Regions from separate parts of the Eubacterium sp. BL-380-WT-2B genome, predicted to be linked through region 1. Evidence: riboswitches for the same ligand, from Rfam matches in the RefSeq annotation. Region 1 holds a riboswitch; the other holds the start of a gene.
What was found. A riboswitch is a leader RNA that binds a small molecule or an ion and turns the genes downstream of it on or off. The one in region 1 is predicted to bind cobalamin.
Positions count from the first base shown of each region.

Region 1 (5,369 bases):
GATAAACGGCCAGAATAATGCCAATGCCGACACCAATACCAATCCAGATTTTTTTATGGCTTTTCTTTTCTTTAGAATCCGGTGGCTCCCCGCCGTCAAGGGAATCATTGGCAGTGCTGTCATCATCAAAGGTGAGAACCTCGCCGGCCGCATCGTCATCATTTTCAGTTCCGCCCTCTGGCGGCTCAGGCGGATCAATGATGGTTTCCTCCTGGGCCTCCGGCGCAGCAGGTTCATCAATGATGACCTCATCTTCCGGAGGGACGGGACGCTCAAAAAGAGAGGCGTTTTCAATCGCCTGCTCTTCGGGGGTACGCTCCTCGCGCTGATCTTGTAAATTCTTTTCATCCATAAGATTAAATCCTCTTTTTTTGCAGTATATAATTGATTTTATCATTTTTTTGAGCAAAGGTAAATCTTTAATTTGTGAATATTAAGCCCTTCTATGAACTTTAAGAATCGTTTTATGGTCAGGGCCGGGTTGACAGCGTTACTTGACGAAACGTATAATAAAATCAGGTTTGTAATTCAGAATACTGTATATTTGGAGGGAAAGAACCATGCTGGAATTTTTTATAAAGCCTGTAACGGCTGACGGTGGTGTAAGCTATATGCCGACAGGTGCAGGATATGCGGTGCTGATCGGTCTGATGGCAATTGTGCTGGTCATCGCATCGCTTGTTGCCGGGAAAAACGAACGCCGCCAGATCAGCACCAGGCATCTGACCTTTTGTGCCGCTGCCATTGCTCTGGCGGTGGTCACATCGAATATTAAGATTTTTCATTTGCCCACCGGCGGTTCTGTAACACTGTTTAGTATGCTTTTTATCACGCTGACAGGTTATTGGTACGGTCCCAAGACAGGGGTTCTGGCGGCAATCGCCTATGGCATTCTGCAGATGGTGATCGACCCTTATATTCTATATCCTCTGCAGGTGCTTGTCGATTATGTACTTGCCTTTGGCGCGCTTGGCCTATCTGGATTTTTCAGCCAGTCAAAGAACGGGCTCATAAAGGGCTACCTGGCTGGAATCTGTGGCCGCTACGTATTTGCTGTGCTGTCCGGCTGGCTGTTTTTTGGCTCCATGGCCTGGGAAGGCTGGGGGGCACTGCCCTATTCAATGGTATATAATGCTGTCTATATTTTCTCGGAGGGCGCACTGACAATGATTTTACTGGCGGTTCCATCGGTATCGAAGGGGCTGGCCCGTGTTCGCCGGATTGCGGAAATTTAATCCTTTGTATAAGATAGGTCTGGTTCCTGACCATCAGCATTACACTTAATGAGCGCGGAATGTGAGGGGATTTTACTGGGAAAACATCTCGGCAGTTGGTGCGGTAGTACAGGCACTAGTACAGGCACTAGGACAGGCAGTAGTGGGGGCGGTGGTGCGCCATTCATAAACAAGACTAAACAAGACGAAAAGAGACAAGAGAATGGATAAACTGGAGAATAAAATGAAAATGTTTTTTGCCGGAGTTGTTTAGTCTATTATATAAACAGAAGATAACTTTCAAAAAATAAAACACGCTTGCACGGCGTGTTTTATTTTTGTTTATTTATTTGTACAAAACAAGGTCTACAGCTCAGCCTCTTCCTTGCCGAGCTTTTTCCGTTCAACCAAGCGGCCCATAAAGAAAGCCAGAATACCGACGCCGATACCAGTCTGGAGACAGAAGATCAAGGATTCCACTTCACCAGGAAGCTCACCGTTGATCATGGTTTCAAGCACAGGCGTAAACCAGGGCTCATATTCGCCGCCCTGAATCTCTTCAATCATTGTGCTGCCTGCGTCGTCAGAGCCGCCGAATTCAGCGCCCTGGAGGGCAAATAGCGGTACGACAACCAGTAAAGCGACAATTACGAGAAGAACAATCACTAATTTTTTGTTTTTACTCATTTTACACTTCCTCCGATGCTAAAAAACCAATGGACTTGAGTTCCGGGCTTGCATACGTTTCTAAAGCGATAACGATAATAACCGTTAAAATCCCTTCAATAATAGCAAGCGGCAGCTGGGTCGGCGCAAAAACCCCCAGGAATTTTACCGCAGAAGCGGCTACACCACCCTGTTCAGACGGGTAAGCCATCGCCAGCTGAATACTGGTAATACAATAAGTGAACAGATCCCCCAGTGCAGCGGCCAGAAAAACGCCAACCTTACGGTTAACCTTCATTTTCTGGCAGAGCTTGTAGATACCAAAAGAGACAAAGGGACCGGCAATTGCCATTGAAAAAGTGTTTGCGCCCAGCGTTGTCAATCCGCCGTGGGCCAGCAGAATGGCCTGAAATAATAAAACGATAATGCCAAGAATACTGACAGCGCTCGGTCCAAACAAGATGGCGCCAAGGCCTGTACCTGTCATGTGGGAGCAGCTGCCTGTTACAGATGGGATCTTCAGTGATGAAATAACAAAAATAAAAGCGCCTGCCATGGCCAATAACGTAATGGATCTTCTGTTGCCGGTCAGGGTTTTTTTAATCGAGAAAAAACCAGCAGCTAAAAATGGAATACAGATAACACCCCATGCAATACAGTACCCCACAGGAAGGTAGCCCTCCATAATGTGCATTGCGTTTGCGGCGGGTACAATCCCGAATACAAGCGCCCACGCGCCAAGCAGTGTGACAATCCTTCTTTGATTCTTTGTCATTTTTACCTCCTCGAAAAATGAATTTTACCGGGCTACGATTCAAGCAGGCTGCGCAGCAGCACGAAAAAAACCGCTTATCGGGCAGATAAGCGGTGAAAGTACGAAATAATGAATCCTGAAACCTTTTAATTTCGTCCAGACACTCAGCTATCTCCTCGTAACCAAATGTAATACAGTTTTAATGATCAGCATCCTGACTCGACTTGCGTCTCACAGTGGCGGGACCGTTTGGGATTTACACCCAATTATGCTTTAACCATCGCTTATGATGGAAACCATTAAAGTGTGCCGGAGAACCGACTACGCTTTTAATTATAACACCTTATGTCATAATGTCAATGGATAAAGTTGAATTTTTTTAAAAAAGAATAGATTAAGCTATACACATACCCCCTATATGTATTTTTGTATTTGGATTAAAAGCATAAGAAAAAAATATGAATATCTTTAAAATATTTTCGTTTATTTGACAAAATCGTAAAAACAGACTACAATAGGTTCTGATGTTGGGTTTTATAGCTTTTAAAATATAATTGGTGCATTAGAATAAGCTCGATTATTAAAGTGGTGATTTAAAAGACGAAAGCACTTTGTTGAAACTGCGGCAGATTGGTCGTGCGGATATTGTAAAAACTTATATAAGGCCTGCTGCCGTTAAAATAAAAGCGGTGTACTGGAAAGCCTGATAAAAGATGTGATTTTGGAGAGAATAATGAGTGAGCGTACAAAAAGAGTCGAGACTTTTTCAAAAAAAGAACTGACAAAGACAAACATAAAACGTGTCGATATCCCGGAAGGTTTTGAGCGGATTGGTGTTAACGCCTTTAAAAATATGACAAAGCTGAAGGAAGTCAGAATTGCAGAATCGGTTAGGGAAATATGCGGCCACGCCTTTGAGGGCTGCACAATGCTTTCAGCCGTCAGTATGCCATCAGAGCTTAAGCTGCTGGGAGAAGCCGCCTTTATGGAGTGCCGCAGATTACAATCGCTCGAGATTCCCGAGGGCATACACGTCATAAAAGACCGAACATTTAAATTCTGCCGAGGGCTGGAGCATATAACACTGCCTAAACAGCTCACTCGGATTGGGGAAAACGCCTTTTACAATTGCGATAAGCTGGCATATATTGAGCTTCCGGACGGCATTGAAAAGCTGCCGTTTAGAACCTTTTATATGTGCAAAAACCTGGAATCCATCCGGTTTTCGCAAAATTTGAAGTATATCGGCAAGGAAGCCTTTGTAAACTGCAGCTTCCAGCAGCTCCAGCTGCCGGAGGGCCTGGAGGTTATTGATGAATCCGGCTTCTTGAAATGCAAGAAGCTCACAGTGCTAAAGCTGCCAGAAAGTGTAAAAATCATTGGAAAATGGGCGTTTCATGGATGCCCTAATTTAAAAACAGTTGAAATAAGACACGACCCCGATGAAGTGGGCGAGTGGATCTTTAACCGAAATGATGTAACCGTACATTGTTTTGAGGGCTCCAAGATCGACCGTTATTGTAAGCTATACGATTATAAAGTCCGCTATTTCCAGTAAAAATCCTCAGTAATTCTTGATGTGTATCGGGATAGGCTGCCGCAGATTTTATAAGATAAGTCTAAAATAATAATAGCCTTTTGATGATAAATCAAACCCTTCAGCGGATATCTTCAAAAAATAAAAAACGCTGGAAAAGCCCTTGAAATGGTACTTTTAGCAACTGTATTAAAAAAAACTCAAAAATAGAGGTTGCAAAAAATAAATTATAATGCTAGAATAAGCATTGTAAACGAGATGACAACAAATTGTATCAATTGTAGCTATTCTTTAAAAGAACGACTCGTTTGTGAAATTTAATAATAACTGTAATGAATTGCCGCATGATAATCATTCTGATTATCTGCAGCTAGGGTGTTTTTGAGAGTTTATCAAGATGCCTGAGGGAAGTAGGTGTGAATCCTAGTACAGAGCCGCTATCGTGATGCTTGCCGGAAACCACTGGTAAAGACGAGTCGGAAACCTGTTTGTTACAGTCTTGATGGAATTAATCCTCGTCACTAGGGTTATTCATCGAAAATATAGACGCTCTACGGCTATTCTGGGGCTTCTATCACAGATATTCATAATCAAAATTATTGTACGAATCAAAACATCCATTGTTTTGGTGGTGTATGGTTTTATTTGAGTTGAATTTCTATGATAGGAGCCCCTTTTTGTATACAAAATTTTGAGAAGGAACAGAGAGGAGGCCGTATCATGGCAAAAACAAAAACCATTACCATCGAGTGTCCAAAGTGCCGCGAAGCCTTTGAGATTAAAGGATATGATACCATAAACGCCAGTCTGGACGAGGCGCTGAAGGAAAAGCTCATTAAAACAGAGCTGTTTCGCCACACCTGTCCAGCGTGCGGTGAGGATATTTCAGCGCCCTACTCGCTCAAGTATCAGGACATGGAAAAAGAGTACATGGTGATTCTGGATATGGGCGACATTGATACAGCGGCCATGGCGGAGGAGGTCTTAGAGATGTTTCCAAATTACCGGATTCGCATTGTGAAGGATGTGATGGACCTTCTGGAAAAGATTCATATTTTTGAGTCCAACCTGAATGATAAGATCATCACCTATCTGGATCATAAAATATACGAGGACGTATCCGCAAAGCTGAGGGCTGAAAACTCGCCCATCGCTCTTGATAAGGTGCTGTTTGGAAGCTTTGAGTTCCAGAAGAAAA
Region 1 covers NZ_VUMP01000001.1:583,065-588,433, forward strand. Annotated here, with positions in the region: gene FYJ53_RS02785 (peptidoglycan binding domain-containing protein) at 1-352, opposite strand, end outside; gene FYJ53_RS02790 (energy-coupled thiamine transporter ThiT) at 561-1,235, shown strand; gene FYJ53_RS02795 (energy-coupling factor ABC transporter substrate-binding protein) at 1,581-1,901, opposite strand; gene FYJ53_RS02800 (energy-coupling factor ABC transporter permease) at 1,903-2,655, opposite strand; cobalamin riboswitch at 2,821-2,950, opposite strand; gene FYJ53_RS02805 (leucine-rich repeat domain-containing protein) at 3,368-4,192, shown strand; gene FYJ53_RS02810 (CpXC domain-containing protein) at 4,892-5,369, shown strand, end outside.

Region 2 (5,369 bases), on a different contig from region 1:
CGGCTCAGGTGGTTGTCCAGCGAACCGATACCGCTCAGGGACTCAAACAGGACGTTCCCCTCCACATCTATGATGTTGATGCGCTGGTTGGTGCTGTTTGCATAATGCTCGAGCCCGGTGACGTCGCCGGTCTTGATGTAGCCGGGCATCAGGTCCTCGACAATATACTCGCTGTTGCTTTTCAGGTTGCTCTCGGTGGATTCATAGTAGGCGTTTTTGAAGATCACATAGGAGAAAACGCCTGAAAAGGCAGTGACCAGCACGATCAGGATTGAAAAGACAATGGTGATGCGTTTTTTCATTGATCACCTCCCAGGTTTTCTACCAGGCGGTAGCCCACGCCGCGCACGGTTTCGATGTATTTTTCCTGGTCGTCCTCAATCTTCTTCCGCAGGTAACGGATGTGGACATCCACTGTCCGGGTCTCGCCGTAATACTCATAGCCCCAGATTTCGTCCAGCAGCTGATCCCGGGTCAGCACCTTGTTCTTATTGTTTGCCAGATACAGGAGCAGCTCGTATTCCTTCAGCGTCAGCGACAGCTTTTTGCCGTTTTTGTATACCTCGAAGGAGCCGGGCAGAATGCGCAGGCTGCCCACTGCGATCTCCTCTGTGTCTGAGCTTTTGATCATCTCGGTGCGCCGCAGGACAGCCTTTACCCGGGCGTAGAGCTCCTTCACGCTGAAGGGCTTGGTCATATAGTCGTCTGCGCCCATTTCTAGGCCAAGGACCTTGTCAAACTCCTCGCTCTTGGCGGTGAGCATGATGACTGGAATGTAAGACAGGTTTTTATCCGCCCGCACCTCGCGGCAGATGGTGAGCCCGTCCTTGCCCGGCAGCATTAAATCCAGAATGATCAGATCCGGCCGGATATCCACGATTTTCTCAACCGCGCCGGTCCCCTCGTGGACCCCCGCCACCTCAAATCCCTGGGCTTCCAGATTGAATTTAATCAGCTCAAATATATTAAGTTCGTCTTCTATAATCAGAATTTTTTTCATTTTCTCTCCAATTCTCGCTCAATTTTAACATAATATGATTATAGCATATGTTGTGTTAAAGGCATGTAAAATCTAGATTAAATTTAGAAGGCAAATCTGTGACTGTTAAAAAAGCGGCGCAAACCGAGACTGCGCCTTTTGTCCAGATAAGAAAAAGGCTTCGTCTCTCAAGATCCTTACCTGTCACTCCTTAAGCTCCCGGAAATGCTGCCAGTGAATCCCGATATGCCCAATGCCCAAAATCACCACAAACACCACCATCAAAATGACCCTCCCGTAGATCCCCAGGAGCAGAAACGAAACCACCGGCAGCGTTGCCCCTGCCAGCGGCACACCGCAAAAGCTCGAATAAAAATCTTTTAGCTTCTGCCCACTTCTAAAATACCGGACCCAGTAGCCCTCGTACAGCAGCATCAGCCCAAAGGACAGCGCCAGCCACAGGCTCCAGGGCGTCAGAGGGCGGAGGTTAAAATCCGTAAAGATCAGGGCGCAGCAGCTCACCCCCACCTGCCCCACACGCTCACACCACACCAGCAGTTTATGCTCATGTCTGAAATCATAGCCCTCCGGCTGCCTCCTTGTCCAGATCAGGTTGGGGATAAACAGCATCAGCAGATACAGTACACCGATGTATGAAAATCCAAAATGTCCCATTTTTTCCTCCTCATTTTTTATAAACAGCGTCGCCGCACAGTTAATACCGCTATTATATCACGTTTGGATTAAAACTTTTACATTTTGTCTTGACACCCAAAACAAATGTGATATGATAATAAAAAAGCATAAAACATTTCAGGTGCTGCATGGCAGATAATAGGGAACTAAGTGAGATTCTTAGACGGGCCCGCCGCTGTAAGTGGATTGCCCGGCTCATCACCACTGTCCAAAAGGATGGGAAGGGAGCCCGGCGTTAATCCTCAGTCAGAAAACCTGCCTGAAATGTGTCGACGGTCTTTATCTGAGCGGTGGAGGCCTGTGGGAATGATGGAAAGTTCGCACCTTAGATTAAGGTCGGGCTTTTTTTGTTTGAAAAATAAGGAGATACCAAATGAAAGCAGTTGTTTTAACAGGCCCCGGCCAGCTGGAAATGACCGAAAGGCCCATTCCGGCCTGCGGCGACCACGAAGTCCTTGTCAGGGTCATGGCCTGCAATTTATGCAAAACCGATCTCAAATGCCTGACCATGGGTCAGCGTGACCTGGTATACCCGCGTGTGCTGGGCCATGAAATTTCCGGTGTTATCGCCGGTGTGGGCGCTGCAGTCACAGGCTACCAGGAGGGACAGCGGGTACACGTGCACCCGGGGATTGCCTGCGGCGCGTGCGCCTATTGTAAAGAGGGCGATGATAACCTCTGCGACCACGTGCGCATCATGGGCTTTAACTATGATGGCGGCTTCCAGGAATACCTGGTGGTGCCTGCGGAGGGCGTCCGGGGCCAGATCATCAACATCATTGAAAATGACGCGCTGAGCTTTGAGGAGATATCCTTTATCGAGCCTCTCTCCTGCTGCGTCAACGTCCAGGAAAAGCTGAAGCTTGCGCCTGACGACACCCTGCTGATCATCGGCGCAGGCCGTATGGGCATCCTCAACCTGCGTGTGGCAAGAGCCCTGGGCGTGCGTAAGGTCCTTCTGCTTGAGTCTGACCCCGAACGGGCCGCCCGCGCCGAGACGCTGGGCTTTGACGCTGTTTTCGCGAGCGGGCAGGAGGCCGAGGGCGCCATTAGGGAACTGACAGACGGCCAGGGCGTGGATGCGGTGATCCCCTGCTGCGCAGCCGCAGACGCCATGAACCTGGCGCTCCGGGTGCTTAAAAAGCAGGGGCGCTTCGGCCATTTCAGCGGTATTATCCCAGACGGCGCCACCCAGCCCGAGATCAACACCATTCACTACAAGGAGCAGATCATGACCGGCGCCTACGGGTGCAGCATTGCGCACAGCCGCCGGGCCAAGGCACTGCTGGAGAACGGCAGTCTGATTGTAAAAGACCTGATCACTGAGCGCATTCCGCTCGAGGAGCTGCGGCACGGCCTTGAGCGCGTACGTCAGCTTGAAACCCTGTCGACCATCGTCGTTTTTGATTAACACACCATATGGAGGAGTAAAACAATGGAAGCAGTTACTATGAAAGAATATGGCCAGGTGATCACCGGCCTCATCAACCGTGAAAATCTGACCAAGGAAGAATCAAAGGAAATGTTTATGGAGATCCTGGGCGACCGCCAGACGCCCATGCAGCAGGGGGCTTTTCTGGCCGCCCTCAGCGCCAAGGGCCCGACCGCCGCAGAAGTAGCCGGCAGCTTTGAGGCCATCTACGAAATTGACACCTGCAAGGTCACGCCTCAGACCGCTGTGCCTGTGGTGGAAAACTGCGGCACGGGCATGGATACCTTTAAGACCTTTAATATCAGCACGGTCGCCGGCATCATCGCCGCCGCAGACGGCGTCCCCATGGCCAAGCATGGCTCACGGGCGCTCACCTCTGTGTGCGGCACCATCGACGCGGTGGAGGCCCTGGGCGTGGATGTGGACTGCAGCGTGGACGTGGTAAAGGCCAGCATCGAGAACGCGGGCATCGGCATCTTTAACGGCATGAGCTCCGAGGTCCATCCCACTGCCCTCGGCCGGGTGCTGTCACAGATCTCCTTCGGCAGCGTTTTAAACATCTCCGCCTCTCTGGCCAATCCCGCCCTGCCAAAATACGCAGTCCGCGGAGTCTACTCCCTGGATATGCTGGAATTTGTCCCGGACATCATGCGTGAAATCGGCTATGAGCACGCACTGATCGTCTACGGCGAAGCCGGAGACGGCTGTATCGACGAAGCCTCCACAGTCGGCGCCACCCACATGGCTGAGCTGATGCCCGACGGCACTGTAAAGCGCAGTATCCTGACGCCGGAAAGCCTTGGGATTGAGCCGGGCAGACTGGACGAGCTGGCTCCCTGGGGCTCTGTGGACGCGGCCGCCCAGGGCATTGTCCGTATCCTGAAGGGCGTCTCCACCCCCACCCGCACCAACATCGTCTGCCTGAACAGCGCGCTGATTCTCTATGTTGCGGGAAAAGCTGCAAGCATTCCGGAAGGCTATCTGCGCAGCCATGAGCTCATCGCAAGCGGCGCGGCCTACAAGGCGCTGGAAAAATGGGTCGCTGCCCAGAACCGCGATCCCCAGGCCGGTCTCGCGAAGCTGAAAGCCCTCACCCTGGCCGCCGAGGTGTAAAATGAATCTCTACGCCTTTAAAGCTGACAATGGTTACCTGAAAATAGCTCCCGACGGCGCCTACATTCTGGTCGGCATCCATAAAGCCAGCGTCTATGATGACAGCAGACTTGACAGCCTGAAGGAGCAGCTCGCCGCCCTGAAGCCCGAGCTCGAAAATCTGAGGATCGTAAAACTCGTGCTTGAGGAAGAGGATTATTTTCTGCAATAGAAAAAAGGACCGCTGAGCAGCGGTCCTTTTTTAATAATCGCCTTATTTTTCTTCTCTTTCCATATGTAAAATCGGAAACTCCCGCCCCTGCTCATCTAAGGGCGACCTTGATGCTACGCGAAAACCCATATGCTCGTAAAAACCTCTTGCGCCGGGATTCTGCTCATTCACATCTACGGCGGTGGCACCGCAGTTCTCAAGGGCATGGCAGATAAGAAAACTGCCGGCGCCCTTTCCAAACCAGTTCGGCTCCACAAAAAGCATTTCAATTTTCTGTTTGTCAATCCCGATAAATCCAACGGTTGTGCCCAGGTGGTTACGGGCCAGCATCAGCTGCTCCACGCCCTTCAGGCCGGCCTTCACCTCAGGGACCAGTCCCTGAATATCTTCCTCTCCCAGAAAATCATGGGTGGCCCGCACAGAAGCCTCCCATATTTCAGCCAGTTTTTCGATCTCCTGATCGGTTCTGCGGCCGATCCTTTCAATGCTGTATTCCTGTTTCATTTTATCCTCCCTATAAAAAAGCCCTCTCCACCGCAATGAAGAGGCCTGTGTTTGTGTTAGTCGTTTCGTTCCCGCACAAAAAACCGGATGGGCGTGCCATCGAAATCAAAGGTATCGCGGATTTTGTTTTCCAGATAACGCTGATAGGAAAAGTGCATCAGCGTCGCGTCGTTGACAAATACCACAAAGGTCGGCGGGTTCACACCAGTCTGTGACGCGTAAAAGATTTTGAGACGGCGGCCACTCTTGGTCGGCGGCTGCTTCATCATGATGAATTCTGTCATGGCCTCGTTGAGCTTACCGGTGGTAATGCGTTTTTCCGTCTGACTCTTGACAAAATCAATGGTTTCGTAAATCTTGCTGACCCGCTGCCCGGTTTTGGCCGAGATAAACAGGATGGGCGCATAGTCGATAAAGGAAAGGGTATCGCGGAT
Region 2 covers NZ_VUMP01000003.1:300,408-305,776, reverse strand. Annotated here, with positions in the region: gene FYJ53_RS07540 (ATP-binding protein) at 1-302, opposite strand, end outside; gene FYJ53_RS07535 (response regulator transcription factor) at 299-1,000, opposite strand; gene FYJ53_RS07530 (hypothetical protein) at 1,184-1,654, opposite strand; cobalamin riboswitch at 1,778-1,953, shown strand; gene FYJ53_RS07525 (alcohol dehydrogenase catalytic domain-containing protein) at 2,049-3,086, shown strand; gene trpD (anthranilate phosphoribosyltransferase) at 3,111-4,220, shown strand; gene FYJ53_RS07515 (hypothetical protein) at 4,222-4,431, shown strand; gene FYJ53_RS07510 (GNAT family N-acetyltransferase) at 4,474-4,935, opposite strand; gene der (ribosome biogenesis GTPase Der) at 4,992-5,369, opposite strand, start outside.
Region 2: another riboswitch for cobalamin. It lies ahead of FYJ53_RS07525 (alcohol dehydrogenase catalytic domain-containing protein); the one in region 1 lies ahead of FYJ53_RS02800 (energy-coupling factor ABC transporter permease).